DNA from 3 places in the Pseudomonas sp. LBUM1671 genome. Region 2 is predicted to be linked to each of the others. Evidence: predicted binding sites of a transcription regulator. Region 2 holds the regulator's gene; each other region holds the start of a gene.
The links. Region 2 encodes sigma-54, which starts transcription at its own class of promoters, with help from an activator protein. Its sites were predicted from a motif close to ANTGGCATNNANNTTGCTNT; they were not measured.

Region 1: a site for sigma-54 is predicted at 1,305-1,324, ahead of glnA (glutamate--ammonia ligase). Genes of this name have one in related genera too.
Region 3: a site for sigma-54 is predicted at 993-1,012, ahead of ACA060_RS08785 (circularly permuted type 2 ATP-grasp protein). Genes of this name have one in related genera too.

What each region holds. Positions count from the first base shown of each region.
Region 1 is NZ_CP166782.1:336,512-338,713, reverse strand. It holds gene thiI (tRNA uracil 4-sulfurtransferase ThiI) at 1-1,090, opposite strand, end outside; gene glnA (glutamate--ammonia ligase) at 1,421-2,202, shown strand, end outside.
Region 2 is NZ_CP166782.1:968,279-970,480, forward strand. It holds gene ptsN (PTS IIA-like nitrogen regulatory protein PtsN) at 1-65, opposite strand, end outside; gene hpf (ribosome hibernation-promoting factor, HPF/YfiA family) at 78-386, opposite strand; gene ACA060_RS04250 (RNA polymerase factor sigma-54) at 461-1,954, opposite strand; gene lptB (LPS export ABC transporter ATP-binding protein) at 2,139-2,202, opposite strand, start outside.
Region 3 is NZ_CP166782.1:1,923,307-1,925,508, reverse strand. It holds gene ACA060_RS08785 (circularly permuted type 2 ATP-grasp protein) at 1-961, opposite strand, end outside; gene ACA060_RS08780 (ribonuclease E inhibitor RraB) at 1,361-1,702, opposite strand; gene ACA060_RS08775 (hypothetical protein) at 1,917-2,150, opposite strand.

The DNA.
Region 1 (2,202 bases), 630 kb from region 2:
ATTCCACGCGCGGACGCTTGGCGTGGGTCTTGGGGTTCACCGAGATGACCCCGCAGTATTCCGGCATGTGCTTGGCGAAGTCGGCAGTGCCGATTTCGTTGGCCAGGTCGATGATGTCCTGCTTGTGACTGGCGATCAGCGGACGCAAGACCAGCTTGTCGGTCACGCAGTCGATCACGGACAGGTTCGGCAGTGTCTGGCTCGACACCTGGGAAATCGCCTCGCCAGTAACCAGCGCTTCGATGTCCAGCCGATCGGCAATACGGGAAGCAGCGCGCAACATCATACGCTTCAAAACTACACCCATATGACTGTTATCGACTTTCCCGAGAATTTCTCCCAGTACTTCCTCGAATGGCACACTCACAAATAACACGCGTTGGGAGCTGCCGTACTTCTTCCAGATGAAGTGCGCGACTTCCATGACGCCCAGTTCATGGGCCCGCCCGCCCAGATTGAAGAAGCAGAAATGGCTCATCAGGCCGCGGCGCATGATCTGGTAAGAGGCAACGGTCGAATCGAAGCCGCCGGACATCAGCACAAGCGTCTGTTCCAGGGCACCCAGCGGATATCCGCCGATGCTGTTGTGCTGGCTGTGGATCACAAACAACCGTTTGTCGCGAATTTCGATGCGAACTTCGATTTCCGGCTCTTTCAGCGAGATTCCGGCAGCGCCGCACTGACGACGCAGTTGGCTGCCGACGTATTTCTCGACGTCCATCGAACTGAATTCATGCTTGCCGGCACGCTTGCAGCGCACCGAAAAGATCTTCCCGGCCAACGCCTCGCCGAAGTGCTGTTTGCACTTGGCAACGATGTCGTCGAAATCGCCCAGCGGGTATTCGTCGACTTGCAGGAAATGCGCGATGCCCGGCATGCAGCTCAGGCGCTCGGTCATCTCCTTCAGGGCCTTGGGCTCGCTGACGCGGGTTTCCAGCTCGAGATTGTCCCACACACCGTTCACCACCACAGCCGGGTCCAGGTCGCGGAGAACGGTACGGATGTTTTTGGCCAACTGGCGGATGAAACGCATCCGTACCGGGCGGCTCTTGATGGTGATCTCGGGGAAGACTTTTACGATTAATTTCATGAAAACAGCGCGCGCAGGCCCAGCCGAAAAAGGGGGGCGCGGATTATAGCGGAAATTGCTCAAGGTTTAACCAGTTAATGTGCAGAAGGTTTTGCGCGCACCAAAACGGGTCATTTAGCGATTTTAACGCTACATTGTAGGGCGAGATTTTCCGCTTACAGACGCTTTGTGCCTTTATAAGCGTGATATTGGGGCAAAAAACCCATGCTGGGGCACTGGCATGCAATTTGCTCCCTTGTGAGGCAGGTTGCCTTGGCAGAGTATTCGCGCCGGCATCACCCACATTCTAAGGGCATCCACTACTAAGCCCGAAGCCACCCGGAGGACACTATGTCGAAGTCGGTTCAACTCATCAAAGATCATGACGTCAAGTGGATTGATCTGCGCTTCACGGACACCAAAGGCACTCAGCACCACGTGACCATGCCGGCTCGCGACGCGCTGGATGAAGCTTTCTTCGAAGAAGGCAAAATGTTCGACGGTTCCTCCATCGCTGGCTGGAAAGGCATCGAAGCTTCCGACATGATCCTGATGCCGGACGATTCCACCGCTGTCCTCGACCCGTTCACCGAAGAGCCAACCCTGATCCTGGTTTGCGACGTGATCGAGCCTTCGACCATGCAAGGCTACGACCGTGACCCACGTGCGATCGCCAAGCGTGCCGAGGAATACCTGAAGTCGACCGGTATCGGTGACACCGTATTCGTTGGCCCGGAGCCAGAGTTCTTCATCTTCGACGAAGTGAAGTTCAAGTCCGACATCTCCGGCTCGATGTTCAAGATCTACTCCGAACAAGGTTCGTGGATGTCCGACCAGGACGTGGAAGGCGGCAACAAAGGCCACCGTCCAGGCGTCAAAGGCGGCTACTTCCCGGTTCCGCCGTTCGACCACGACCACGAAATCCGTACCTCCATGTGCAACGCCATGGAAGAAATGGGCCTGGTCATCGAAGTTCACCACCACGAAGTGGCCACTGCCGGCCAGAACGAAATCGGTGTGAAGTTCAACACCCTGGTGGCCAAGGCTGACGAAGTTCAGACCCTGAAGTACTGCGTACACAACGTTGCTGATGCATACGGCCGCACCGCGACCTTCATGCCTAAGCCGCTGTA
Region 2 (2,202 bases):
TTGCTGCCGCCCGGCACGTTCACGAGGGAACGGCCGGGGGTCAGGATGCTTTCAAGTCGGATCATGGGTAGGGAGTGTTAACGACCGGTCGCGCCCTGGAGGAGGCTTTGGGTCTTTTCCTTATGCTTTTTGAGTTGTTTATCCAGCTTGTCGGTCAGCGCGTCGATCGCCGCATACATATCGGTATGCTCCGCGTTGGCGACCACTTCATTGCCGGGAATATGCAGCGTGGCTTCGATTTTCTGCTTGAGCTTTTCGACCGTCATCGTGACCTGCACGTTGGTGATCTTGTCGAAATGCCTCTCTAATCGTTGGAGTTTTTCGCCGATGTAGGTGCGAAGAGGTTCGGTCACTTCCAGTTGGTGTCCACTGATGTTGACTTGCATACAGCTTCTCCTTCGTTGCCAGTGCATAAAGCGGCAGGCAGAAATGCCTGCCACTGGAACGCTGTGGCGTGGCTCTACATCAACCGCTTGCGTTCGCTCGAAGGCGCGATCCCGAGGGATTCGCGGTACTTGGCGACGGTGCGGCGAGCCACCTGAATGCCTTGTGCCTCCAGTAAACCAGCGATCTTGCTGTCACTCAACGGCTTTTTCTGATTTTCCGCAGCAACCAGTTTTTTGATGATCGCGCGGATCGCTGTGGACGAGCATTCACCGCCTTCGGAGGTGCTGACGTGGCTCGAGAAAAAGTATTTCAGTTCATATATGCCCCGAGGGGTATGCATGAATTTCTGTGTGGTCACCCGGGAAATCGTCGATTCGTGCATGCCTACCGCTTCGGCGATGTCATGCAGGACCAGCGGTTTCATCGCTTCGTCGCCGTACTCCAGGAAGCCGCGCTGATGCTCGACGATCTGGGTGGCTACTTTCATAAGAGTTTCGTTGCGGCTTTGCAGGCTTTTGATGAACCAGCGGGCTTCTTGCAGCTGATTGCGCATGAAGGTGTTGTCGGCACTGGTGTCGGCGCGGCGTACAAAACCGGCGTATTGAGCGTTGACCCGCAACCGTGGCACCGATTCCTGGTTCAGCTCGACCAGCCAGCGCTCGTTGTCCTTGCGCACGATCACGTCAGGGACAACGTACTCGGCTTCACTCGACTCGATCTGCGAGCCCGGACGCGGGTTGAGGCTCTGCACCAGTTCGATCACCTGGCGCAGTTCATCTTCCTTGAGCTTCATGCGGCGCATCAGCTGGCTGTAGTCGCGGCTGCCGAGCAGGTCGATGTAGTCGGTGACCAGGCGCTTGGCTTCAGCCAGCCAAGGCGTCTTGGCGGGCAGCTGGCGCAGTTGCAGCAGCAGGCATTCACCCAGGTTGCGGGCGCCGATGCCGGCCGGCTCGAATTGCTGGATGCGGTGCAGGACGGCTTCGATTTCGTCCAGTTCAATGTCCAGTTCCGGATCGAAGGCTTCGAGAATTTCCTCGAGGGTTTCGTCCAGGTAACCCTGATTGTTGATGCAGTCGATCAGGGTCACGGCGATCAGGCGATCGGTGTCGGACATCGGTGCCAGGTTCAGTTGCCACAACAAATGGCTTTGCAGGCTTTCGCCGGCCGATGTGCGGGTGGTGAAATCCCACTCGTCGTCATCGCTGCTGGGCAGGCTGCTGGCGCTGGTCTGGTAGACGTCTTCCCACGCGGTATCGACAGGCAGTTCGTTGGGAATGCGCTCGTTCCAGTCACCTTCCTCGAGGTTATCCACCGTCGGGGCGGTTTCCTGGTAGGAGGGTTCCGAAACATCGGCGTTGGGGAGCTGTTCGGCTTTGTCGGCCAATGGGTCGGCGTTATCGAAGTCGTCGCCTTCTTCCTGGCGTTCGAGCATCGGATTGGACTCCAGGGCCTCCTGGATTTCCTGTTGCAGGTCCAGGGTCGACAATTGGAGCAGGCGGATGGCCTGTTGCAGCTGCGGTGTCATCGTCAGCTGCTGGCCCATTCTCAAGACTAGCGATGGTTTCATGGCAGGGGCTTAACACCTTATTCGCCGGCGCACATGCGCCATCCACTACAGGGCGCCGGAGCGCCAAACATAAGCAAATTATATGCCCGAAACTGCAGCGTTTGCCTAGAGCGCTGTAACAATAAAAAAGTATTGATTTTTTATCGAGACGAGCGCTCGGACAACCAGCCAGACACGTCAGCGCTTACAGGCGGAACTCGTGGCCCAGATACACTTCTTTGACCAGTTCGTTGGCCAGGATGGTGGCG
Region 3 (2,202 bases), 960 kb from region 2:
ACGGATACACCGACTTGTCATCCGCCACCCCGGTGCCGATGGCATTCGCCAGCACCACGTTGCCAGAGCGGTAAGACGACAGCAGCCCTGGAACGCCGAGCATCGAGTCCGGGTTGAACGCCAGCGGATCAAGGAACGCATCGTCGAGGCGACGGTAAATCACGTCGACGGCTTTCGGCCCGTCCGTGGTGCGCATGAACACCTTGTCGTCACGCACGAACAGGTCCGCGCCCTCAACCAACTCGACGCCCATCTCCCGCGCCAGGAAGGCATGCTCGAAAAACGCGCTATTGAAGCGACCCGGCGTCAGCACCACCACGCTCGGGTTATCGATCGGGCTGGAGCTTTTCAGGGTGTCGAGCAACAGGTTCGGATAATGATCGATCGGCGCGATGCGCTGGGCCGAGAACAGTTCGGGGAACAGCCGCATCATCATCTTGCGGTCCTCGAGCATGTAGCTCACGCCGCTGGGTGTACGAAGATTGTCTTCGAGCACGTAGTACGTGCCGTCACCATCGCGCACCAGGTCGACGCCGGAGATGTGCGAGTAGATATCGCGGTGCAGATCGAGCCCTTGCATCGCCAGCTGGTATTGCTCGTTGGCCAGCACTTGCTCGGCCGGAATGATGCCGGCCTTGATGATGCGCTGCTCATGGTAGAGGTCGGCGAGGAACATGTTCAACGCCTTGACCCGCTGGATGCAGCCGCGCTCGACGATCCGCCATTCACTGGCGGGGATGCTGCGCGGGATGGTGTCGAAAGGAATCAGGCGCTCTGTGCCCTGCTCGTCCCCGTAGAGCGTGAAGGTAATCCCGGCGCGATGAAATAACAGATCGGCCTCGCGTCGCCGTTGTGCCAAAAGCTCGTCAGGCGTCTCGGCCAGCCAACGGGCAAACTCCCGATAATGCGGGCGGACCTGGCCGCCTGCATCGTACATCTCATCAAAATAGGTGCGGATCATGCCGTACTCCTTGTCACCCGGACATCTAGGCTTCGCAAGGCCCGTGCCATCGGCAGAAACGCTTTGTTATCAACCAGTTGGATAATCACGCCGTTTGCACCGCACCAATCCTGTGCAGCAAACGCCCCAACCTGATCGCCCCCGCTTCATTGCAAGGCGACGTTGTCGCCTATCACCAGCATAGTCAGAGTTGATTTCACTGCCCGGCCGGCGCTGCGGATAATCCGCGCATTCGCTGCAAAACCTGACCAAAACTTCCCTTTAGCCGCCTGCTCAGGCGGTTTTTTTTGCGTCGGATTCTTGTTTCAGGGTTTTGCCGAGGGGATGTTCCGGGCGCCATAAACGAAAACGGCCAACCCGAAGGTCAGCCGTTGCTGAGCGTTGTCACTGTTCATAACGTTATGCGAGTCGCCCTCGTACTTCCTGCTTGACGCCCCACCCTTCGATGATACCGCCCAGAGGCTCAACCACCGCCTCGAAACCCTGTTCGAAATCGCCGATGTCATCGTAGGTGGCGTACATGACTTTGCTCAGTTCGAGCGCCCATGCGCCGTCATCGCGCACACTGATTTGCGCGTTCAACGATTCACCCTTGTATTGCCCTGCCGCCCTGCGTGCCCGCTCCTCGTCCGGGAAAATGGCGTAGAACTCGATGGGATGGAATCGTGAGAAATCGAAACCGCCTTCTTTCATGCGGCGCAACACGCTGCTGCTGATGTCTTCTTGATAGGCTGTGCTCATGAAACGTCCCCCTCAATCTTGATGGATAGACTTTCCGTATTCCCGGCACTCGCAACCGATTGGTGCGAGCGATGCGGCAACAACGTTGCCGGTGGGAAGCAAGCATGTAGCTGACAAGACCAGACCTTAGCGATCCGTTCGCTGATCTCGCTTGCAGAGTAGCCCCAAGACAGAGGCGCTGCCAAGGCCTGGATAAGAATGAGACAGGTGTTGTTCAGATTGGCGTGATGCCGAGGATTTGTATGCTGTTCTGGGTCTTGAGATCTTTGACGCTTGCGTCGGCGGTTCGCCCTTCCAGATCGTTCAGATCCAGTTCGGCGGCGACAGGAAGGAGCCGGGCCTTGATGAGTTTCGCGGCTTGCTCGTTGTCCGGGCATTCCTCGCACTCAAAGACTTCATCGAGTGTTTCACCGTGATCATCCACGAAAGTGATTTTCCACTTTTGCATCAGTGCCTCCTCGAACAAACCCGCAAATGGGCTTACAACCATCTGGACTTTT